Regions from separate parts of the Synechococcus sp. 63AY4M2 genome, predicted to be linked through region 3. Evidence: riboswitches for the same ligand, from Rfam matches in the RefSeq annotation. Region 3 holds a riboswitch; each other region holds the start of a gene.
The links. A riboswitch is a leader RNA that binds a small molecule or an ion and turns the genes downstream of it on or off. The one in region 3 is predicted to bind cobalamin.
Positions count from the first base shown of each region.

Region 1: another riboswitch for cobalamin. It lies ahead of SYN63AY4M2_RS02230 (TonB-dependent receptor); the one in region 3 lies ahead of SYN63AY4M2_RS09675 (sirohydrochlorin chelatase).
Region 2: another riboswitch for cobalamin. It lies ahead of metE (5-methyltetrahydropteroyltriglutamate--homocysteine S-methyltransferase); the one in region 3 lies ahead of SYN63AY4M2_RS09675 (sirohydrochlorin chelatase).

Region 1 is NZ_AXUX01000001.1:480,488-484,694, reverse strand. It holds gene SYN63AY4M2_RS02230 (TonB-dependent receptor) at 1-1,709, opposite strand, end outside; cobalamin riboswitch at 1,749-1,890, opposite strand; gene SYN63AY4M2_RS02225 (DUF1565 domain-containing protein) at 1,982-3,772, opposite strand; gene SYN63AY4M2_RS02220 (pentapeptide repeat-containing protein) at 3,936-4,207, shown strand, end outside.
Region 2 is NZ_AXUX01000001.1:1,451,108-1,455,314, forward strand. It holds gene moaC (cyclic pyranopterin monophosphate synthase MoaC) at 1-449, shown strand, start outside; gene SYN63AY4M2_RS06405 (MoaD/ThiS family protein) at 424-687, shown strand; gene SYN63AY4M2_RS06410 (molybdenum cofactor biosynthesis protein MoaE) at 688-1,173, shown strand; tRNA gene SYN63AY4M2_RS06415 (tRNA-Arg) at 1,207-1,281, shown strand; cobalamin riboswitch at 1,296-1,501, shown strand; gene metE (5-methyltetrahydropteroyltriglutamate--homocysteine S-methyltransferase) at 1,907-4,150, shown strand.
Region 3 is NZ_AXUX01000001.1:2,179,369-2,183,575, forward strand. It holds gene SYN63AY4M2_RS09665 (PAP/fibrillin family protein) at 1-243, shown strand, start outside; gene SYN63AY4M2_RS09670 (hypothetical protein) at 240-1,133, opposite strand; gene SYN63AY4M2_RS09675 (sirohydrochlorin chelatase) at 1,245-2,273, opposite strand; cobalamin riboswitch at 2,303-2,439, opposite strand; gene SYN63AY4M2_RS09680 (heavy metal translocating P-type ATPase) at 2,568-4,207, opposite strand, start outside.

The sequences.
Region 1 (4,207 bases), 1.7 Mb from region 3:
TGCTCGTGGCGGTAGCTTAGGCCTAGATTGAAGCTATCGGCTCCTACAAAGGCTAGCTCTTTGCCAACTGTGGCCGGGTTAAGGGCAGCGCGGATGATGGGATCATTGAGGGTATAGTTGGCAAAAAGCGTCCAGTTTTCCCCCAAACGCAAATCTAAAGCCGCTTCCAGGCCGGTATATTCGACCAGCCCGATATTTTCATAGGTTCCCCGGCGCGGCCCAAGGCTGACAAAGGTGATGCCATCGCGGATGCGGTTGTGGGCAAAAGTTAAGCGCAGCAGGCCAAAATCTCCCAAGGTTTGATCCAGGCCGATGTCCAAGCTCTCCCCTCGCTCTGGGCGGAGATTGGGGTTGCCATCCACTTCAAAAAAGCCGCGCAGCCGAAAGAACAATTCCGAGATCAAGGGAGTGCGAAAGCTGCCGGCGTAGCTGGCCCTCAAGGTAGTTCCCTCGGCAACTGCCCACCGGATCCCCACAGCCGGCGAGGTGGCCGAGCCGTTGGCCAAACTGCTGAAGTCCTGACGGATGCCCAGGTCGAGGTGGAACTGGGGATCCGGGCTGTAGTCCAGGCGGGCAAACAGGGCCCCCTGGTTAACCGTATCGTCGTAGTTGATATTGGCAGAACCCCTGGCAAAAGAAAAAGTCGTATTGCGGGCTGAGATAGAGCGATAATCTGCCCCCAAAACTCCCTCTAGGTTTTCGCCGGCCTGCCAAGCATATTGAAGCTGGGATCCCCAGCCATTGCGCAAGATGACGTCGCGGGATCCCTGGCTTTGCGGAGCGCTGAAGCGGTAGTTGAGATCGTCCAAAAAGACTCTTGCCTGCAGGGATCCTGTTTCCTGAGTCCACAGCCAACTGAGATCCAGCAGCAGATCGTTGGTGTTTTGCTCTGCGTCGGGAGAGGGAAACTCTACACTACCGGGCACGCGAAAGGCTTTGTTGAGGTAGAGGGCGTTGGCTGTTAGGACTTGATCTTCGGCCAGTTGCCAGGTGAGCTTGGCCTGCAAGTTGTGGTACTCCACCGCCGAGTTTTCCCGCCTGCCTGACTTGCCCAGCCGCTCAATGGCAAAGGGAAAGTCGTTGTTACTTTGCAGACGGCGATAGCTGAGCACCCAGCCCAGATCCTGGGCTTGGCCGCGACTTTGGATCCCTTGCTCATTGAGACCGTAGCTGCCGACCGCCGCTTCCAGCACCGTCTCCGTTTCTGGCTGCGGCTCCACCGTGACGATGTTGATCACGCCGCCAACGGCGTCTGAGCCGTACAGGGTAGAGCCGCCGCCGGGGGAGACTTCAATTCGCTCGACGACATCGGTGGTGATTTGCGAGAGGTCAAACCCCCCGAAAAAACCCAGATCGTTGAGAGGGCGGCCATCCAAGAGCACCAATACCTGCGCCGTTCGCGCCCCTCGCATGAATTGAGAGCTAAGAGCTCCCAACTGAGTTCCCGCTGTGCCATTGCTGAGGATCCCGGGCAAGTAGCGCAGGGCTTCCTGCACCGTCCTTGCCCCTTGCTGGCGCATCTGCTGGCGGGTGATGACATAGACTGGGCGGGAAGACTCTCGCAGCAGGCCGGGACGGCGAAACGGGGTGGTGACGGGTTGATTCAAAATCTCGGCGCTGAGGCCGGTATCCAAGATTGCCTGCCCCCAGGCCGGGATCCCCAAACTCAAGATCCCCAGCCCAAGGCTGAGACATACAGTTACTTTCATCCGGTTGCTCCTGCTTCCGTGCGACGCGGAAGGGCTAAGCTTTGAGCCAAAGCCGCAGGCGGGCATCCTGACTGAGGGCCTCAGCCCATCACAGTTGCGGCACAGCGCCGGATTTGCACCGGACTTTCCCCATTGCTTGCCCTGGCTGATCCCCAGGACAACCTGACGGCACGGCTTTCCTCCCCATTGCTCTGGAAAAAGCCGTGCTAGGCATCATACATTCCCTGCTGGGGAGTTCCTATCCTGCCGGGGGGGATCCCTGGGCAGTGAGGTCAACGGAAGATCATCTCCGCCACCGCGTCAAAGCCGGCGTCCAACAGCCGATCCAAGACTGACTGGGCCTGGCTGCGGCTGTCGTAGAGGCCGGCCTGCAGCACCCTCCTGCCGTTGAACACGGTCTCCACCGCTTCGGGGACGAGCTGCCGCAGCCGCTGCAAATCGTCGCTGCCCTTGGGGGTCACCAGCACACGAAAGCGGGTGGCCGACTCTGCTGGGGCTACCGCCGGTTCTGGAGCCGCGGCAACGGGAACAGGGGGGGTTGTTGGGCTGCTGCCCGCTTGTCGGCGAGCCGGGGGTGGCAGGAGGGTAGTAATATCCGTGAGAGGAGCCACAGATTGCTGGCGGACGGGAGTGGCAGGAGCAGGCTCAACCGGTTGGGCAGGCGTGGTGGAGCCATCGGGGGTGAAGGGGACGGCAACAAACTCCTGGGGTTGAGCGCCTGCCGGCTGAGGGGGGGCACTGGGCAAAATGCGCCCTCCCGATCCCGCTGCAGGAGGGGGAACGGGGGCAGTCGATTGGGGCACCGTCACCACCGGCAAGGTGGGAGAGGCCGCCGCCGGCTGGGGATCCCTGCTGGGAGCCGGAGGCTCGGCCTGCGGAGGTGTGGGCAGCGTCAAGCCGCCTGCCGCAATGGGTGGCGGGGCGTTGCTGGGCAGCGCAGCCACCGTGGTCTGGCCGGCCAGATCCAGCTCCCCTTTGGTTTTGCCGGCCAGTTGGTTGCCATTGGCGTTGAGGCGCAGGCCGCGGGTGGCGTTGTGGATGTCGTACTGGCCGTTCCCCTCAAAGATGTTGTTGCCGGGATCCGAAGCCGTGCCCAAATCTGGCTGGGCGGTGGTGATAGCTGTCAGGCCAGTCTCCAGGTTGCGGGCAATGAGATTGTTGCGCAGGATGGGACGGGCGCTGCCGCCGACCACAATGCCGGTGCGGTTTTGCAGGATGCGGTTGTTGCGCACAATCGGCGCCGAGCGCTGGTCGATGGTGAGGCCAAAGCCGGTCTCTTGGAAGAGGTTGTTGACAATGGTGGGCTGGGAGGTGCCCAAGACGGAGATGCCGTTGGCCCCGTTTTTGTAGAAGCGGTTGCCTTCTATCCAGGGGTTGGAGGCGCCGGCGATGAAAATGCCGTCGTGGATGCTGCCCACAAAGCTGTTGTTGAGAATGCGCGGGGAAGCCGATTCTACCCAGAGGGCGTAGCCGCGCCGACCCTGGTTGCGCAGGGTAACCCCCCGCACCTCTGAGCCGGTCTCTGCCAGCAGGGCAACGTTTTGCCGGGCCAAGGTCGGGCTCATGTAGGTGCCGCCGCCATCGATCAGGTAGCCCTCTCCCAAGGTGGACTCGTCCCCGCGCAAGATAAGGCCGGCCTTGAGGCGGATGGGGAAGACTTCGCCGCTTTCTGCGCTGTACACCCCCGGCAGAAGCTGGATGATGCTGCCGGCTGGCGCCCGGCTGATGGCATGGGTGATGGTCTTGAAGGGGTTGTTGCGGGATCCATCCCCTTGGGTATCGCTGCCATTGGCGGCATCCACAAAAATGGCGGGGCGGTCGTCCGGCAGCGGCGGCGCTTGGGGCAGGGCCTGCTTCTCCAAAAGGCCGGTGTCCAGGGAAGTTTGCGCCCAACTGGGATCCCTTCCTGCCGCCAGCAGTAAGCTGGTGCTCAACAGCAAAGAGGTGGCCAGTCGCGTCAGCGTCGCGGAGCCGTGACGCTGCAACCGCAAGTCAGGCAGGACTGCTGTAAATTGGTGTTCGCCGGATTTCTGCAGACGGATGAACGATAAGGAAGAGATCATAGGAGTCATCCCCACACCAGGCTGGGCCAGAGAAGGAAGGAGGGTCGAGGCTATCCTACCAAACCTGACAGGCAGGATCCTGCCCTCTTCCCCAACTCCAAATACGGACTGATGCAGGCTTCTTTTTGTAGATCCAACGCTACCCCTAGAGTATACCCTTGCCATGACCGACGAAGCCCTTGCCCGCGAAGGCTCCTCCCAAGAGTTGCCGCTGGCTTCCCTCTCGTCTGGGCGCCCCCTGCTCAACCTGCTGTTGTTGGGGATCCCAGCCCTGCTGCTGCTGCTGGGCCAGTGGGCAGGGCAGCCGGCCCTGGGCTGGGGGGCGGTGCTGGCTTGGCTGGGCCTGGCCGGCTGGTGGGGGCAGCCGCTCTGGGTGCAGATCGGGCGCGACCTCTGGCAGTGGCTGACCACCTGGCCCAGCCTGGGGTGGGCGGC
Region 2 (4,207 bases), 730 kb from region 3:
CGGGCACAGCTCTAGAGCTCTTGCCCACACTACCAGATCTAGTAGAAAGCGTTGGCCCGATCAGTGGCCTATTGACTGCCTTGAATACTCATCCTGAAGCTAACTGGTTGGTTGTTGCCTGTGATCTACTGAACCTTCGGTCAGAAACAATCCAAAAGCTGCTGGATCACTACCAAGCCGAAACAATCGCAACTTGCTATGTTAACCCCGAGCGCGGCTTCCCGGAAGCTCTTTGCGCCATCTATACTCCTCAAGCTGCAGCGGTACTAGAAAGGGCTTACGCGGAAGGGGTGTACTGCCCTGTGGAAATCCTCAGCAGGCAGCCCTGCACCCTAGTTACCCCCAACCATGAGGTCGAGCTCATGAACGTCAATACCGCCGAGGAGTATGCCACTTTCCAATCCGTTTGGGGTAGTTGCAGCCATGGTAACTCAATCTGTCCTAAGTAAGACCGTAACAATTCAATATGTAGCAGTGCTGCGGGAACAGGCTCAGCGGAGCAGCGAAGTGCTGCAAACCAGTGCAGCAAACTACCTAGAGCTCTATCAGCAGCTGCAAGCAAAGTATGGATTTTCGCTAGCAGCGGAGGACGTTAAGGTTGCTGTCAATCATGAGTTCTGTGACTTGACTAGGCCGATAGATGAAGGTGCCTTGGTAGTTTTCATTCCACCAGTTTGTGGGGGCTAAATGCTGCGTTTTCTAATTGTGGATAGCACCATCCAGCCAGCTGAACTCAGTCGTTTGCTCGTCAATAACACAGCGGGTGCCTTAGTAACCTTCGAGGGCTGGGTACGCAACCACAGCCAGGGCAAACCTGTTCTCAGCTTGGAGTACGAAGTCTACGAGATCCTTGCCCAGAAGGAGGGCGAGAAGATCCTCCGAGAAGCCCACGCCAAGTTTGGCCTCTGCGGTGCTGTTGCCTGTCACCGCCAGGGTCATCTTGCAATTGGTGATATTGCGGTTTGGGTTGGTGCTACAGCTGAACATCGCGGCGCCGCTTTTGCTGGAGCACGTTACATCATTGATGCAATCAAGGAGCGCTTGCCCATTTGGAAAAAAGAGTACTACTGGGGTGAGCCGCCGCGTTGGGTTTTGTGTCAGAAAGCAAAGCCTTTGTTCCAGCAATTCCATAAGAACGCTATTGCTCGGCAGCCTTGCGGCGATACCCCCTAGCCTCTCTGCTAGTATCAGTGAGGTACCTGACCTGGGGCTGTAGCTCAGCCTGGATAGAGCAAGCGCCTCCTAAGCGCTAGGTCGGCGGTTCAAATCCGCCCAGTCCCGCTAAAACCAGTGATAGGATAAAGTCTACTGTCGGTTCTGACGGGGATCAGCCGTCAGAGGCAACGGGGAAAGTGCAGTGAGAATCTGCCGCTGTCCCGCAGCTGTGAGCCGGTTTTGGACTTGGGATCCCTAGTTCGTTGTTGCAAGAGGCCTTGAAACGCAAGCCAGCCCCTCCAAAACTGAGCAAGTCAGAATGCCCGCCGGCGGTTTTTCCACAGTTCACCATATCTGCGAGGTACAGATATGCTCCCCATTTTGACGTTAGCCCGTTCCCGTCTCGAAGTTTTTTCATCGGCCTGCTTACGGATTTTCGACGCTCTCGGATCGTAGGCACTCAGTCAAAAGCGCGGACAAGAGAGCTGAGCAGATAGCTCAGGGGCAGCTAGGAGGACGGTTGCTCGCTTTGGTTGCACAAAAGAGTCCTCTGGGCATCCCCCTGTGCAGAGTGGGCAAGCCGCCAGGGTGAAGGAACGCCTTGACAGCTCCGGCAGGTTTCCTGGCCTAGGGAAAACCTTCTGCCGGGATGCCACCGATAGGCATGTCGGCGGCCATCTCTTGCTGCCTAGGTTGGATGACAACTGGCGGCAACCTCAATTACCGAATTCGATTCAGGACAAGGTACCTTATGGCCATTGAAACTCAAACCCTAGGCTATGCCCGCATGGGCAAGCGCCGCGAGCTGAAGAAAGCCCTGGAGGCCTTTTGGGGCGGCACCCTGGAGGCGGAAGCCTTGTTGGCGACGCTGCAGGATCTGGAGAGTCAGGCCTGGCGAACCCAGCGACAGGCCAACCTCGACCACATTGCCGTAGGAGATCAAACCCTCTACGACCACGTTTTGGACTGGGCCACCTGGCTGGGGCTGATTCCCTCCCGGTTTCAGAGCTTATCAGGCCTGGAGCGCTACTTTGCCATGGCGCGGGGGCAGGAGGGGCTGCCGGCCTTGGAAATGACCAAGTGGTTTGACACCAACTACCACTACCTGGTGCCGGAAATTGAGGCCGACGCGATCCCTCAGGCCCATTTCGACGACTTCCTGGCCACGGTGCGACGGGCGCAAGGGATCCTAGGAAACCGCACCAGCCCCGTCCTCCTCAGTCCGGTTACCCTTCTTGCTCTAAGCCAGCGCTCTGGCGAGTTGCGGGGGGATCTGGAGAAGCTGCTTCCTCTCTACAGAGAACTCTTGCAGGAGCTGCAGCGCCTGGGGATCCGGGAAGTGCAAGTCCATGAGCCCATCTTGGTGACCAGCGAAGGCAAAAGTCTTCAGGAAGCGGTGGAGCAGACCTACCGCTGGCTTGCAAGCGTGGGGATCCCTCTCCACCTGGTTACCTACTTTGACGACTTGGGGGAGACTTACCCCTGGGCGGTGGAGCTTCCGGTAGCTGGCCTCAGCCTCGACTTCACCCGCGGCCACAACCTGGAACTGGTCAGAGCCCACGGCTTCCCCGCCGACAAGATCCTGGGGGCGGGGGTAGTGGACGGGCGCAACATCTGGCAGATCCAGCCCAAAGCCGTTCTGGCCACTCTGCAAGAGCTGCAAGCCCTAGCCCCCAACCTGCGGGTGCAGCCTTCTTGCTCGCTCCAATTTGTGCCCCACGACGCTGCTCTGGAAACCCACCTGCCAGAGCCTTTGCGCAATGTTCTCAGCTTTGCCGAGCAGAAGCTGGCCGAGGTGGTTCTGCTGGCCCGCACCCTCAACGGCGAAGACACCGCCGCCCAGCAGCAGGAGCTGGAGCAGCAGTGGCAGGCCTTCCAGGACTTCAATCCCCCCAACTCTACAGTGCGCCAGGCCTTGGCTAACCTGACGGCGCAGGACTTCCAGCGCTCCCTTCCCTACGAGCAGCGTATAGGCCGGCAGGTCAAGCTGCCACCGCTGCCGACCACCACCATCGGCTCTTTTCCCCAAACCCCCGAAGTCCGGCAGTGGCGGGTCAAGTACAAAAAGGGCGAGATCTCCCAGGCCGAATACGAAGCTGCCATCGACGCCGAAATTGCCAAGTGCATCCGCATCCAAGAAGAAATTGGCCTGGATGTGCTGGTGCATGGTGAGTTCGAGCGCACCGACATGGTGGAATACTTCGCCCAACAACTGCAGGGCTTTGCCTTTACCGAGCACGGCTGGGTGCAGAGCTATGGCAGCCGCTGCGTGCGTCCCCCCATTCTCTACGGCGACGTGTCTCGCCCTCGCCCCATGACGGTGCGGGAGTTCAAGGTGGCCCAATCTCTGACTCAAAAGCCGGTCAAGGGGATGCTGACAGGGCCGGTAACCATGCTCAACTGGTCCTTCCCCCGCGTTGACGTTTCCCGTCGCGAGCAGGCCCTGCAAATTGCCCTGGCCCTGCGGGCAGAGGTGGCCGACTTGGAAGCTGCCGGAGCCGCGATGGTGCAGGTGGACGAGCCAGCGCTGCGAGAGGGGCTGCCCTTGAAAAAAGAGCGCTGGCCAGAATACTTAAGTTGGGCGGTGGAGGCCTTCCGCCTGACTACCGCTGGCGCCAAGCCCGAAACCCAGATCCACACCCACATGTGCTACTCGGAGTTCGGGGACATCATCGAGCACATCGAGCGTCTGGATGCCGACGTCCTCTCCATCGAAAACAGCCGCAGCAGCAACAAAACCTTGCTGCAGATTGCCCAAGCCGGCTATCGCCACCAGGTAGGCAACGGCGTTTACGACGTTCACAGCCCGGCGGTGCCCGACACCGAGCAGATTCTCCGGCAACTGCGCCTGGGAGTGGCCCACTTGCCGCTAGAGCAAACCTGGGTCAACCCCGACTGCGGCCTAAAAACCCGCCGCTGGGAGGAAGTGATCCCTGCCCTGAAAAACATGGTGGCAGCCACTCAGCGTCTAAGGGAGGAGCTCCAGGCCACCTAGCCCCCGGCAAGGTTGCTCAGGCCAGCGTCTCCTCCGCGGGCAACCGTGCGGCTACGA
Region 3 (4,207 bases):
TCGGAATGCCGGGTCAGGGTCATTTTCGAGCGCTTGGTGCTCGGATCCCAGGCCTTGATGAGCTACGAGATCGAGAGTTTTCTCTATCTGCTCGAGCGGGATCCCAAACGGATCCCGGCGGTGCAGATCGACGTTCGCCGCCGCGAGCCAACGGGTTGGCTGGATATCACCTATTTGGATGAAGACTTGCGGCTGGGTCGGGGCAGCGAGGGGAGTGTATTTGTTCTAAAGCGGGTCGGCTAGTCGGAGGATCCAGAGGACTCCGTTTCCGCCCTTTCGTGAGATGGGTTTTGGGTTAGGGTGGAGCTTATTTCCTGTAGAACTTGCAAGGCGCGGTAGGACTCCCGCAAAGCTTGCAGCTCTTGCTGAGTTTGCTCCAGTTGCCGGGCTTTTTGCTCCTGTAAGAAGCGCAGCCTTTGATTTTCGGACGCCGTGCGACGCAGAACGTGCTTGAGTTTCTGCTTCTGCTGCTGAAGCCGAGTCCGCCTCACCTCCAACTGCTGCAGTTGGATTTCTTGGAGTTCCAGTTCTATTTTCAGAGTGGCGACCTGCATCTGGAGTTGGCGAAGTTTTTGGTTGAGCTCTGGCTCTGGTGTGGGTTTTGCCGACTCAGGGCTTGGGGAAGAAGGTGATGACAATTCTTGTAGGGGCTGCAACTGTTGGGCCTTGGCCTGCGAAGCTTGATCCTGGTGCTGCTCGCCCTGCAGTCTTACTTGAGTGTGTTCGCTTACTTCGGTTTCAGTTTCCGTCTGCTGCTCAGCTTGATCAAGAATTTGTCGATCGCGGATCTGGGTTTGAGGATCCTCGTCAACCGACTGCAAAGGGAGAGAATCCTCCTCGGGTTGCCGAGGGTTGTCGCCATAATCGGCGGGATCAAAGGGAGACACAGCCGCCAACAGCGATTCTCGAAAGTCAGGCCAGGAATGCGACTGCAGACCCATCTGAACCAGCCGCCAAACCCCGTAGGAGGCCCCAATTGCAGCCAGGAGCCCAGGGATCCCGGCCAAGGACAGGGAAACCTTGGGCAGGGTCGGCAGGATCTGATCCAGCAGGCCCACCACCAACGCGAAGACAAAGATCCCGCTCCCCGCGGCAGCGGCACCTGAGACCCAAGAGGAGCGGGAGAACATCATCGTTTCTGTTTTTTCGCTAGCAGAACCACCGGAGCAGGAGAACCAGAGGTCAGGTTCACAGATCGCCTGCCTGCATCTCAGTTTATCCCGCCGGCAGCCTCTGTTTCTCGCTTAGGGCACTTGCCAAGCCCGCTGGTGGTAGCTCTGCAATTCGGCCCAGGGATCCGCTGCTGCTGCGGGGGTATGGCCGTGGTTGTGGTGATGGTGAGAGTGATGGTGATGGGATCCGTGCCCATAGGAGTCATGGTCATGGTGATGAGTATGCCCCGCTCCCAGCTCTGCGCTCACCGCCAGGCGAAACTTGCAGAGGTGGCAGTTCATCAGGGTTTGGCCCTGGAGAGCTTCCTGCTCCAGTTGCTGCAGGCTGTGCAGCACCGCGTCCACAAGGCCCAATTCCGGCAGCATCAGCCAGTCGATCTCGGGGTATTGGCGTCGCCGTTCTTCCACCGCCGCCTCGATTTTTTTCACCAGCACCCCTGTAAAGAGAAAATAGGGCAGCACAACCACCCGGCGCGGCTGCCAAGAGAGGGCCCGCTCCAGACCCACCGGCAGGCGGGGATGGGTGATGCCGATAAAGCAGGTTTCCACGGCAGCAAACCCGGATCCTTCCCAAAGCAGCCGGGCCAGCTTACAGGCTTCGGCGTTGGCTTCGGGATCGCTGGAGCCGCGACCGACAAACAGCAACACCGTTTCCGCCCCTGGGATCTGCTGCGGCTGGGCAGCCAGCAGAGTGGCCAATCGCTCCCGCAACAGTTGCAAGATCTCGACCCGGATCCCCAGCGGCCCGCCGTAGTGGATGCGCAACTGCGGGTGGAGGGCCTGCAGACGATCCAGCTCCACCGTCACGTCGAACTTGTTGTGGCGCGCCCCAAAAAGCAGCAGCGGCAGGGCCACGATCTCCTGCCACCCTTGGGCCAAGCATTGTTCCACCCCCTGGGCAATACTGGGCTGGGCTAGCTCCAAAAAGCAGGGGATCACCGGCCGATGGGGGGTGAGGGATTGATAAACTTGGGCCAGCTCCAGAAAGGCTTGCTGCCCTTCAGGGTCACGGGATCCATGGCCGATGAGCAACAGGGGCAAGGCAGGAGAAGAAAACTGCCCAACCGCACGGGGAGGGGAAAAACTGAGGACATCCAACACAAAAAACTCCGTTCCTTGTGAATCGCAAGGGGTACAGGACAAGGGCAGGTGGGTGTTCTGGCTGAGGGAGGGATCCCATCACAGTTGCGTCACAGTGGCGGATTTGCACCGCGCTTTCCCCAGTCTGCCTGAGCCTTTTAGGTTAGCTTGCCGCTTGTCGTTCACCAAGCCCCCTGGGGGGGATGTCCTTGTCTGCCAGAAGATAGCCCTGAGGCATGAGCGGTACGGCAGACTCATGCTCAAAGGGCAGCAAAACTGTTGCCGCGCTAATCCCCCTTGCCCCTGGGAGAGGGCCTAACGCCGGCCCGCTGGTCTGGGGGGCTGAAAGTGTCGCAGGCGCAGGGCATTGGCGACCACCGAAACGGAACTCAGGGCCATGGCTGCCCCCGCCAGCATAGGGTTGAGCAACCAGCCTGTAAAGGGATAGAGCGCCCCAGCGGCAATCGGGATCCCCAGCGTATTGTAGATAAAGGCGAAGAAGAGGTTCTGGCGGATGTTGTTGAGGGTGGCCCGACTGAGTTGAATGGCAGTGGCGACTCCCCGCAGATCCCCCGACATGAGGGTAATATCGCTGGCGGCCATCGCCACATCCGTACCCGTACCGATGGCGATCCCCACATCAGCTTCTGCCAGAGCTGGAGCATCGTTAATGCCATCTCCCACCATCGCCACCCGCCGTCGCGGTTGTCTTAGGCTGCGTATGTAAGCTGCCTTCTGATCCGGACGGACTTGGGCAATTACCCGCTGAATGCCTGCTTGCCGAGCAACCGCTTGGGCCGTGGTGGGGTTATCCCCGGTCAGCAGGATCACCTCTAGACCCATCTGTTGCAGCTGTTGCACTGCCTCAGGAGAGGTGGGTTTGAGCGGATCGGCAATGGCCAACAGCCCCACCAGACGGTGGGATTGCGCCACGCCGATCACCGTTTTGCCCTGGCTTTCCCAATTCTGAACCCGCTCTGACCAAGAGGGATCCCAAGGGATCCCCATCTCCTGTAGCCAGCTCAGCCGACCGATGCCGACCCACTGATCCTCCACCCAGGCTTCTGCCCCACTGCCTATCCTTGCCTGAAAATGCTGGGCAGGAGGGATGGCAATTTTTTCCGCTTCGGCTTTCTGCACCACCGCCTGGGCCAAAGGATGTTCCGAGTGCCGCTCCACTGCCGCTGCCAGGCGCAACACCGTCAGGGGAGAGGAGCCATTAGCCCAAATATCGGTGACAGTGGGACGACCTTCGGTCAGGGTGCCGGTTTTGTCCAAGACCACCGTGCGCAAGTCGTGGGCCAATTCCAGGCTGTCGGCACTTTTCACCAGGATCCCCAATTCCGCCCCTCGTCCCACGGCCACCAGGATCGAGGTGGGGGTCGCCAACCCCAGCGCGCAAGGGCAGGCGATGATCAGCACCCCAATTGTGTTCACCAAGGCCAGTGTCGGGTTATCGGCCAGCACCCACCAGAGCACAAAAGTTAGAACTGCCACCCCAATCACCGCCGGCACAAACCAGGAGGTGACCCGATCCGCCAACTGTTGAATCGGAGCTTTGGATCCCTGAGCTTCCTGCACCAAGCGCACGATCTGGGCCAGAAGCGTATCTTTGCCCACCCGCCGCGCTTCCATCACAAAGCTGCCCGTCTGATTCAGCGTTGCCCCAATCACCTCATCCCCCGCCGATTTGACAACAGGCAGGCTCTCGCCGGTCACCATCGACTCGTCGAGGGTGGAGGATCCCTCTAGGATTACCCCATCCACCGGCACCTTCTCGCCGGGGCGCACCCGGATCCGATCCCCCACCTGCACTTCCCGAATCGGAATATCCTGCTCCACCCCCTGGCGAATTACCCTTGCCGTTTTCGGTTGCAGCCCGATCAGCTTGCGAATGGCCTCAGAGGTTTGCCTTTTGGCCCGTTGCTCCATCCACTTGCCCACCAGAATCAGGG